Regions from separate parts of the Alteromonas sp. H02 genome, predicted to be linked through region 3. Evidence: predicted binding sites of a transcription regulator. Region 3 holds the regulator's gene; each other region holds the start of a gene.

Region 1 (3,283 bases), 2.5 Mb from region 3:
CCGCCGATTTTAGCGTGAATCTGGCCGAAATCTCCGCGTTTGCCGATCAGCTCCGCAGCTTTGGCTTTGTCGAAAGTGCCGATTCTCTGACTATGGAAGGCGAGTTTGATATTTACCAGGTGGGGCTGGCATTGGATGAGCTCGACTATAATCTTGCCTGGGAATGGATGAGAATTGAGTCTGACACCGTATTGGCGCCGAATATCGAAAGTTATTATGTGCAGGGCGGGCTGGTCTTCCAGCCATTTACCGTGCATTTGACTTACGCCGATATGGCCACTAATCCTCAGGGAGCAGCAACCGACATTCCGCTGGGTTTAGCACCGGATCTCGACCAGTTGTATTACGCCTATCAAACCGTCTTTGCCAGAACCCAGGCTGCTGATCTGGAAAGTATAACCCTAGGTGTGCGCTGGGATGCCGGTGTACGTGTAGCCTTTAAGGCTGAGGTTACCCATTATCGCGGAGCGCTTGGCATCTCCACCTTCGAAGCCGTTGGTGACAGAGACGCATTCGATGAACGAGTAAACCTTTATCAACTGGGTATGGAGTTTGTGTTCTGATGCAAATAACAAACTCTCTCAGAAAGCTTGTAATGGCGTCCTTGTTCGGGGTTTATGCTATAAACGCCCTGGCACAGGAACACGACATTATGGTGGTGGCCAACATCGACAACCAGACAGTGAAACTGGACAAAGTCGATATCCGCAATCTGTTTATGGGTAATGCCAGCGATGTGGTGCTTGAACCGGTGTCGCTGCCGCCGCAAACTCTGGCCAGAGCGGTATTTAACACCAAGATAATCGGTTTAACCGAATCCCGGATCCAATCATACTGGTCGCAGATGCGCTTTAGCGGGCGCTCTCGTCCGCCTAAAGAAATATCAACGGTGGATGAGTTGATCAGCTATGTATCCAGCCATAAGGATACGGTGGCGTTTGTTCCGGCCAGTGCTGAAATCCCCGCCCATCTTACCGTAGTATATTCAACGGCAAAGATGTAATAAGCACTTGCTGATAAAATACCAAAAGGGCCCGAGGGGCCCTTTTTTAATTGCTTTGGTTATTACGCAGCAACCTGTTCACCGCCAGGCTGACGACTGGAGCGTAGCGGCCGGGTAGGGCGCGTTGGCTGCGGCGGATTCATTTTGCTGGCGGCCAGTTTAGCCTGTTGTTTTCGCAGTGGGATCAATTTGGTTTCTACGCACTCTTTGACCTCATCTACTGAGTAGCCGGATTTCACTTTGAAGCGGGCGTGGGGAATACCGGCGGCATCCAGGGCGCCAGACACAAACCAGTCGCGCTGGGTTTTATAACCTTCCTTGCCTTGTTTGTGAACCAAATCAATGGCCAGCACCGGTGTCATGTCGTCGCGACGGCACAGCACGAAGTCGAGTTGCTTACTGCCAGCGCGCAGCAGTGCCTGGCGAGCCTGACGTTTATTGGTGCTGTCGCGAACGGCAAGCAGGTCATTAAGGCGAACCCGTGAGACAATTCTGAATTCACGGCCAACGGCCTGTTCCAGCAAATTGATAAAGGTATGCTCTACCTGGGTAAAAAGCTGTTGTTTTTTACGAAAGGGAAAACTCATACCGTGATCAGAGAGTTTAAGTGCACCAACAGTTACTACTATCAGCAGCATAAACAAAATAATGGCAAGTTCCATACGCTTCCTCAACAATTCAATGCGCACGAGTGTCAATAAAATGACATGCCCGGGCGGCAGGACAAACTTGTTAGAGAAATAGCAAAGGCGGTGCCAGTTATTCGAAACACTGGCAGGCGAGAGAAATAAAAGTTAGTCGTTGGTTAAACTGGCCAGGGGAGCGGGGGTTTCTGCGCCCAGCACCAGGATATCTACCTGAGCGCCATCGCCATCGGGTGACACCACTACGCGTACATTCTGCGCGTCATTGACCAGCAACACACGTTCGTTGTGTTCGCCTTTCAGCGACAAGTCTGGCATCAACGCCAGATAGTAAGCCACAATGGCGTCGGGTGTATCACCAATAAAGTAAACCAAGGAGGCCGGCATTTCGGTGTCAAAAGGCTGACACTGCCTGGCATCCTCGTGAATTTTGACGGCAAAAAACTCCGTCGGACAGCTACTGATTTGCGGCTGTGACTCCGGAGCCGTGGTGGCCATTGAGTCGGTTGCCACCAGCGACGAAGCCATCACCATCAGGCTGGTTACCAGAATGAGTTTACGCGGCGTGAATTTCATAGTCTGACGTTTACTTTTATACATACTGTTACTATAGGAGAGCTCTGCACGCTAAGCAATTGCAATAGCCTCGATTAAAGTATTGCGTAGCAATCATAAGTATATTTCCTGAGGACAGGTTTATGCTGCCATAGCGGCGGTATGGCAACACAAAATGCAGTGGGGAATACCATTGCGACGGAGCAATAGTTTGGGAAGGCTTTCCATACTATGTACCATAATGCACAATACCCCAGTGCAATTCACTTCAGCACCCTCAACCAGGAGCGTGCTCTTCAGTCTACGGCAGTGATCGCTGCCGTGGGTGAATAAGGGGTATGACATAATGCCAGACAAGACTTCCTCCATTACCACCCTGAGTGACATGGCGGCCTGCGCCGATTACTCTTTTATATCTTCTCTCAAGGCAGACCCTCAGGCCACATCTGATGGCGTTGATCATCAGCCACGGCAGGTGTTTTGCGGTCACTATGTGCCGGTCTCACCAACGCCATTAAAAGCGCCAGGTTATGTTGCGCACAGCAACTCACTGTTTCGCGAGCTGGGTCTGGATGACGAGTTGGCAGTAACCGAAGCGTTTGTTCGCTTCTTCTCTGGCGATCTCTCTCAGGCTCCTCTGCCTATGCGCAAAACCGGCTGGGCCACCGGCTATGCGCTGTCTATCTACGGCACTGAATATATCCAGCAATGCCCCTTTGGGACCGGCAATGGCTATGGGGATGGCAGGGCGATGTCGGTGTTTGAGGGGATGTTTAATGGTAAGCGCTGGGAGATGCAACTTAAGGGCGGCGGGCGGACGCCTTATTGTCGTGGCGCAGACGGACGTGCGGTATTACGTTCCAGTGTCAGGGAGTTTCTGGCCCAGGAACACATGCATAGTCTCGGGGTACCCACCTCGCGCTCCCTCAGTTTAGTCATGTCGCATGCTGAAACTGTTAACCGGCCGTGGTATTACGAAGGATCGTCGTCTTTTGAGCCTGAGGTGATGGTGGCCAATCCGGTGGCGATTACCACGCGCGTAGCACCGTCGTTTATTCGAGTGGGTCAACTGGAGTTGTTC
Region 2 (3,283 bases), 2.2 Mb from region 3:
CCGACGGTATCGCCGAAACGCTTAGTGTCGAAGACTGGTTAGCCGTTTTACATCAAGCTAACACCGACTCCGACTTAAATAAGGGCTGCGAACAGGTTGCTACGATGGCACTGGATTTTGGTTGTAATGATAACCTGACCATCGCTGCGGTTAATGCTGAGTCCATTCATCCGCCGGCACCGGTGAGCTATGAGTCATCCGGTTACCTGCCATTTATTCAGAGCCCGCTAACCACTGGCAGCGTTATTGACGACTGGCGAGTGGAAAAGCAGCTTAGCAACACCGAACGCAGTAGCGTGTATCTTGCACGCCATCAGCACTTCAATGAGCTCGTGGTGCTTAAACTGCCTGCCGTGTCGATGCAGGATAACAGCGGCTTTCTGGATGAAATGATTAAAGAGGAGTGGGTGGCTAAGCGGGTGAGTCATCCACAATTACTTGCTGGCGTTGGTGAGACGTTTTCCCGCAGCTGTTTTTACGTTGTGCTGACATACTGTCCGGGCATTAGTATGCGGCAGTGGCGTGATGATAATGGCGCGCCTGATCTGATGGTACTCAGAGACTGGGCTACGCAAGTAGCGGGCGCATTAACTGCGCTGCACCGGCAGGGGATATTGCATCAGGATATTCGTCCGGAGAATGTGCTGGTTGGCGACAACAATACCCTTACGCTGATTGACTATGGCGCTGCCAGCATTTCCGGTCACAACTTTTTAATGGCCAGCGAGCAGTTGTTTATTCCCGGCGACTTGCTGTTTGCTGCGCCGGAGTATTTCGTTGGCCTGTGGCCAGATGAGCGCGCTGAGCAGTTCTCTCTTGCGGTATTACTGTATTACCTGTTGTCGGGGGAGTATCCCTATGATGCGGGCGTGGCCAAAAAGACCAGTTATTCAGCCTTACTCAAACTGCGCTACATCAGCTTAAATCAGCGCAATGTGTCGGTACCGGCGTGGCTGGATGCCACCATAAAGCGTGCCTGTCATCCTCAGGCTACCAAACGCTACGAAAGTTTGTCGGAATTTGTTTATGACCTGCACCATCCTAATCCGGCGTATGGACGCACGCTACCCTTGATGGAGCGTCACCCGGTTCGGGTATGGCAGGGAATCTCCGGCATTCTGGCTATTACGGTAATTGTATTGCTGGTGCTGCTGTTCGACGCACCCTAAAGTAGCCAGTGCGATGCACCAAGAACAGGATTCTGCTTCGTTTTGGTGCGTGTCAGTATGGGGCAGATGAGCATTAAAAAAGCTAAGTGATTGAAAGTCATTAATTATAAATGTTGGCACTTAACTTGTATTGCTTTATTGGTATCAGATTTACATCAAGACTCTTGTGCCATTTACATTGCTAAGCAATAGCGTAGTACAAGAGCCTACACAAACAGATTAGCAAATGCTTAAACAGGCAACGAAGCCCACAACCAGGAATGGTTGTGGGTTTTTTTTTGCCTTTAAAAAAGGTAGACGAAATGAACATGTCATCACGGCAACAACGCATCGTTATTATTGGTAATGGTATGGTGGGTCACCACTTTGTTGAGCAATTGATTAACAGTGAGCATAACTGCCATATCACGGTATTAAGTGGCGAAAGCCGACTGGCTTATGACCGTGTTTATCTCTCTTCTTACTTTTCCGGCAAAACCGCTGCTGACCTGGCGCTGACCGATGAGCAAACCTATCAGAACTGGGGCGTAAATGCTGTCACCAACGCCTGGGTTACCAACATCGATCGTGAAAAGCAGGTTGTTACAACCCAATCAGGCGACACGTATGAGTACGATACCCTGGTACTGGCAACCGGTTCTTACCCTTTCGTGCCGCCTATTCCGGGTAACGATCAGGAACACTGTCTGGTGTACCGGACTATTGAAGACTTAGAAGCCATCAGCGCTTCTGCCGCGCAAAGCAAGGTGGGCGTTGTGGTGGGCGGCGGTCTGTTAGGCCTGGAAGCGGCGAATGCGCTGAAACAGGCCGGGCTTGATACCCATGTGGTGGAATTTGCCCCGCAGTTGATGGCCGTCCAGCTTGACCCGATGGGCGGTGAGTTGCTGAAAGACAAAATTGAAGCGCTCGGCGTGCAGGTTCACACGCAAAAAGCCACCGAATGTATTGAAGCCGGCGAAACCTGTCGCTACCGCATGAAGTTTTCCGACGGTACGCACCTGGAAACCGACCTGGTGCTATTTTCTGCCGGGATCCGTCCCAGCGATCAGCTGGCTCGTGAATTCGGGTTAGTTATCGGCGAACGGGGTGGTATTGTTATCGATAATCAGTGTAAAACCTCTGATAAGAATGTTTATGCCATCGGCGAATGTGCCCTGTGGGATAAGAAAATTTATGGTCTGGTTGCGCCTGGTTATGCCATGGCTCGCGCTGCCGTCGCCGATATCATCGGTAATGAAGGTGAATTTGCCGGCTTTGACATGAGCACCAAACTGAAACTAATGGGCGTAGAAGTAGGCTCAATTGGTGATGCCCATGGCCGTACACCAGGCGCGTTGTCATACACCTACCACAATCAGCCGGAAGGGGTGTATAAAAAGCTGGTTGTCGATGCTAATAAATCCCTGGTGCTGGGCGCCGTGTTAATTGGTGATACCAGCGATTACGACACCTTACTTCAGTATGCATTAAACAGTATTGCGTTACCGGATAGCCCGGAGTCTTTAATTTTACCGTCAGCAGGGGAAAAACCGCTGCTGGGGGCCGATGCGCTGGGTGATACGGCAACCATTTGTTCGTGCCACAACGTTTCTAAAGGCGACATCGTGGGTGCCATCGACGGCGGTTGCTGCTCGGTAGGCGATGTAAAATCCAGCACCAAAGCAGCTACAGGCTGTGGTGGTTGTGCGGCATTACTGAAAAACGTGGTCGACAGCGAACTGGAAAAACGCGGCGTAGAAGTGTCCAAGGCCATTTGTGAGCACTTTGACTACTCCCGTCAGGAGCTTTATCACCTGATTCAGGTTGGCAAAATCCAAAGCTTTGAAGAACTGCTGGAAAAACACGGTAAAGGCCTTGGCTGTGATATCTGTAAACCGGCTGCCGGATCGATTTTTGCCTCGGTGTGGAACGATTACATTCTGGCTAAACAGCATCAGCCGCTGCAGGACACCAACGATACCTATCTGGGCAACATGCAGAAAGACGGTACTTATTCCATTGTGCCGCGTGTAGCAGGTGGTGAGATCACGCCGGATAAACTCATTTTATTAGGTGACGTGGCCAAGCGCTATAACCTGTATACCAAAATTACCGGTGGTCAGCGTATCGACCTG
Region 3 (3,283 bases):
CAATTTGGCCAGCGGGTGCAGGCGGCGGGTTTCACTAAAGCGCTTCACCAGCATGTCATCACTGGCGTCAAGGTAAACAATGGTCATCGACCAGGACGAGGGCAGATAGTCGAGAATCTCAACTAATTCATCGGGATCCTTTGGCAGGTTACGCACGTCGATGCTCACGGCTACCTGATCGTATTCGTCGACCACGGTATGGGTGAGGGTGGGGAGCAGGTTTACCGGAATGTTATCAACGCAGTAGTAGCCTAAATCTTCCAGCGCCCTTAGCGCAACGGATTTGCCGGAGCCGGAGCGCCCGCTGATGATAATGAGTTTCATGGTTTTGTCAGACTCCCTGCCGGACTAATTTGCAGCCTCGTCGCATAGTGCGGCGATAACCTGTTCCTTCGATTCGGCGTTACGGATGGTTTTTACAATGCTTTTCTGGCTTAACTTGCCGGCAATCGTGGCGAGGGTCTGCAAATGCCCCTCGGTCTGGTTTTCTGGTACCAGAATGGCAAAAAAGATATCAACCGGTTTATCATCAATGGCGTCAAAGGCAATGGCTGGGTTGGTGGTTACTACCACGGCTGTTACGTTGGAAAGATTAGCCAGTCTGCCATGCGGCAACGCTATGCCATTGCCAATGCCGGTGCTGCCCATTTTTTCACGACTGAGCAGGGCGTTAAGCGCGTCTTCTTTTTGAATTTCGGCGTTGGTTTCGGCAGCAATATCGCTGATGATTTCTAAAATTCTTTTTTTACTGTTGCACTGGACCGCACATTCAGTGCGATCCAGGCTAACTAAGGCTTGAATATTCATAAGGTTAAATTGGGCCTAGTGCTTTTTGAGCTTTTCCTTATGCTTAATTACCTGGCGATCCAGTTTGTCGACCATACTGTCTATCGCGGCATACATATCTTGATTTTCTGACGAGGCAAATACTTCCGCGCCACTCAAATGCATCGTGGCTTCGGCTTTTTGAGCAAGCTTTTCCACGTTGAGGATCACATGCACATTGGATATGTGATCAAAGTGGCGCTCCAGTTTACTAAACTTGGTATCAACATAATTACGCAAAGAATCGGTTATCTCGATGTGATGACCTGTAAGATTTATTTGCATAGTTCGTCTTCCTTATATTTCGGCCTAAATAAGGCTCTTGCGTTGGTTAGACGGTGGAATCGACAAGGATTCCCGGTATTTTGCTATTGTCCGCCGGGCAACTTTTATACCTTGTTCGGCCAACAATTGAGCAATTTTGCTGTCGCTTAGTGGTTTACTGGGCTTCTCGGCGGCAACCAGTTTTTTAATCAGAGCGCGGATGGCAGTAGATGAACATTCTCCGCCCGACTCGGTGGCTACGTGGCTGGAGAAGAAATACTTCAGTTCAAAAATACCGCGGGGGGTGTGCATGTATTTCTGAGTGGTTACCCGCGAAATGGTAGATTCATGCATATCAACCATTTCGGCTACGTCATTGAGGACCATAGGCTTCATCATTTCCGGGCCGTGTTCGAAAAAGCCCATTTGCTGCTGCACAATGCAGTTAGCAACCTTGAGCAAGGTTTCGTTACGCGACTCCAGGCTCTTGATAAACCACTTGGCTTCCTGCATATGCGAGCGAATAAACTGGGAATCTGAACTGTTGCGGGCCTGACGGCTCATGGCAGCGTACTGCTGATTTACGCTCAGTTTTGGCAGGCTGTCGGGATTGAGTTCAACCACCCAACGGCCTTTTTTCTTGGTGACCGATACGTCGGGAATAACGTACTCGGGCTCCTGAGTAATTAATGCACTGCCCGGACGCGGATTAAGGGTTTGCAGTAAGCGCATTGCTTCACGCAAATCGTCTTCCTTCAGGCGTGATTTACGCATTAAGGTGCGATAGTCCTTGCTGCCCAGCAGGTCGGCATAGTCTTCAATCAGGGTTTTTGCTTCCTTGAGCCATGGCGTGTCGGGAGCAAATTGTTTTAACTGGACCAGTAGACACTCCTGCGGGGTACGTGAGCCTGAACCAATCGGGTCGAACATTTGGATCCGTTTCAGCACGCATTCAATTTCGTCCACTTCAACCGGTTCTTCCATATCTTCAGTATTGACGCTCTGCAGGATATCTTCAACTGTTACGGTTAAATATCCTGATTCGTCAATCGAATCAATAATGGCAATCGCAATGGCACGGTCTACATCGCTGAAGGGCGTGAGGCGCATTTGCCAGAGCAGGTGGTCCTGAATATTGTCGGTGGTTTCACCCTGAAAAACATTCTCATCGTCGTTGGAAGCAGGGCCTGGCGCTGGCGCTGAGGAGGCCGAATAATATTCATCCCAGGTGCTGTCGATGGGTAATTCGTCGGGCAACTCGTTCTTTTCGAGGGCCTCATTGGTGTCCATGCTGGTCTCGGTGCTGGCGGTTGCTGCGGCATCCGCTTCCGCATCGAGTTTACTTTTCTCAACCGTATCGTTGTCGCTGTTGTCATCAACTTCCAATAACGGATTTGAATCGAGCGCTTCCTGGATTTCCTGTTGTAAATCCAGAGTAGATAGTTGCAGCAGTTTAATCGCCTGCTGCAATTGTGGCGTCATAGTAAGTTGTTGACTAAATTTGAGCTGTAAAGATGGTTTCATCTACTTCTGTTCTTAACGCCTTGCTTATTATTGATCGGGACAAAATTTGTTGTCTATATGCATCTAACTATAGCCTGAATTGCTCACCCAGGTATACATCCTTGACCTTTTGATTACTTAAAACCTGTTCGGCGGTGCCCTGGGCGATTAATTCCCCCTGACTCACAATGTAGGCTTTCTCGCATACGTCGAGGGTTTCCCGGACGTTGTGGTCGGTAATCAGGATACCAATTCCACGGTCACGAAGATGCTGTATGATCTTCTTTATATCATTAACCGAAATTGGGTCAACTCCCGCAAAGGGTTCATCGAGCAAAATAAATTTTGGATTCGCCGCCAGTGCCCTGGCAATTTCTACCCGACGCCGCTCTCCCCCCGACAAACTCATCCCTGTACTATTACGTATATGGTTGATATTGAATTCATCAAGTAGCGCATCGGCTTCATTTTGCTGTTCGGCAGAAGAAAGGTCTTTGCGTGTCTGCAATATTGCCATGATATTGTCAAAAACCGTTAACTTTCTGAAAATAGAGGCTTCCTGGGGTAGATAACCAATTCCGTTGCGGGCACGTTCGTGCATGGGCTGGCGGGTCAGATCCATCTCGTCGATGCGAATATCGCCCTTATCCAGTGCCACCAGGCCTACAATCATGTAAAAAGTGGTGGTTTT

What was found. The regulator sigma-54, encoded in region 3, starts transcription at its own class of promoters, with help from an activator protein. The targets are predictions, from matches to a motif close to GTTGGCACGNNNNTNGNNT.
Region 1: a site for sigma-54 is predicted at 1,745-1,763, ahead of AC566Q_RS05375 (DUF2726 domain-containing protein). Genes of this name have one in related genera too.
Region 2: a site for sigma-54 is predicted at 1,282-1,300, ahead of nirB (nitrite reductase large subunit NirB). Genes of this name have one in related genera too.

Annotation. Positions count from the first base shown of each region.
Region 1 is NZ_CM185021.1:1,181,431-1,184,713, forward strand. Features, by position in the region: gene AC566Q_RS05365 (hypothetical protein) at 1-563, shown strand, start outside; gene AC566Q_RS05370 (hypothetical protein) at 596-1,003, shown strand; gene AC566Q_RS05375 (DUF2726 domain-containing protein) at 1,066-1,665, opposite strand; gene AC566Q_RS05380 (hypothetical protein) at 1,798-2,247, opposite strand; gene AC566Q_RS05385 (protein adenylyltransferase SelO) at 2,549-3,283, shown strand, end outside.
Region 2 is NZ_CM185021.1:2,101,582-2,104,864, forward strand. Features, by position in the region: gene AC566Q_RS09640 (bifunctional protein-serine/threonine kinase/phosphatase) at 1-1,169, shown strand, start outside; gene nirB (nitrite reductase large subunit NirB) at 1,472-3,283, shown strand, end outside.
Region 3 is NZ_CM185021.1:4,263,082-4,266,364, reverse strand. Features, by position in the region: gene rapZ (RNase adapter RapZ) at 1-324, opposite strand, end outside; gene ptsN (PTS IIA-like nitrogen regulatory protein PtsN) at 349-807, opposite strand; gene hpf (ribosome hibernation promoting factor) at 823-1,110, opposite strand; gene AC566Q_RS19785 (RNA polymerase factor sigma-54) at 1,135-2,613, opposite strand; gene lptB (LPS export ABC transporter ATP-binding protein) at 2,681-3,283, opposite strand, start outside.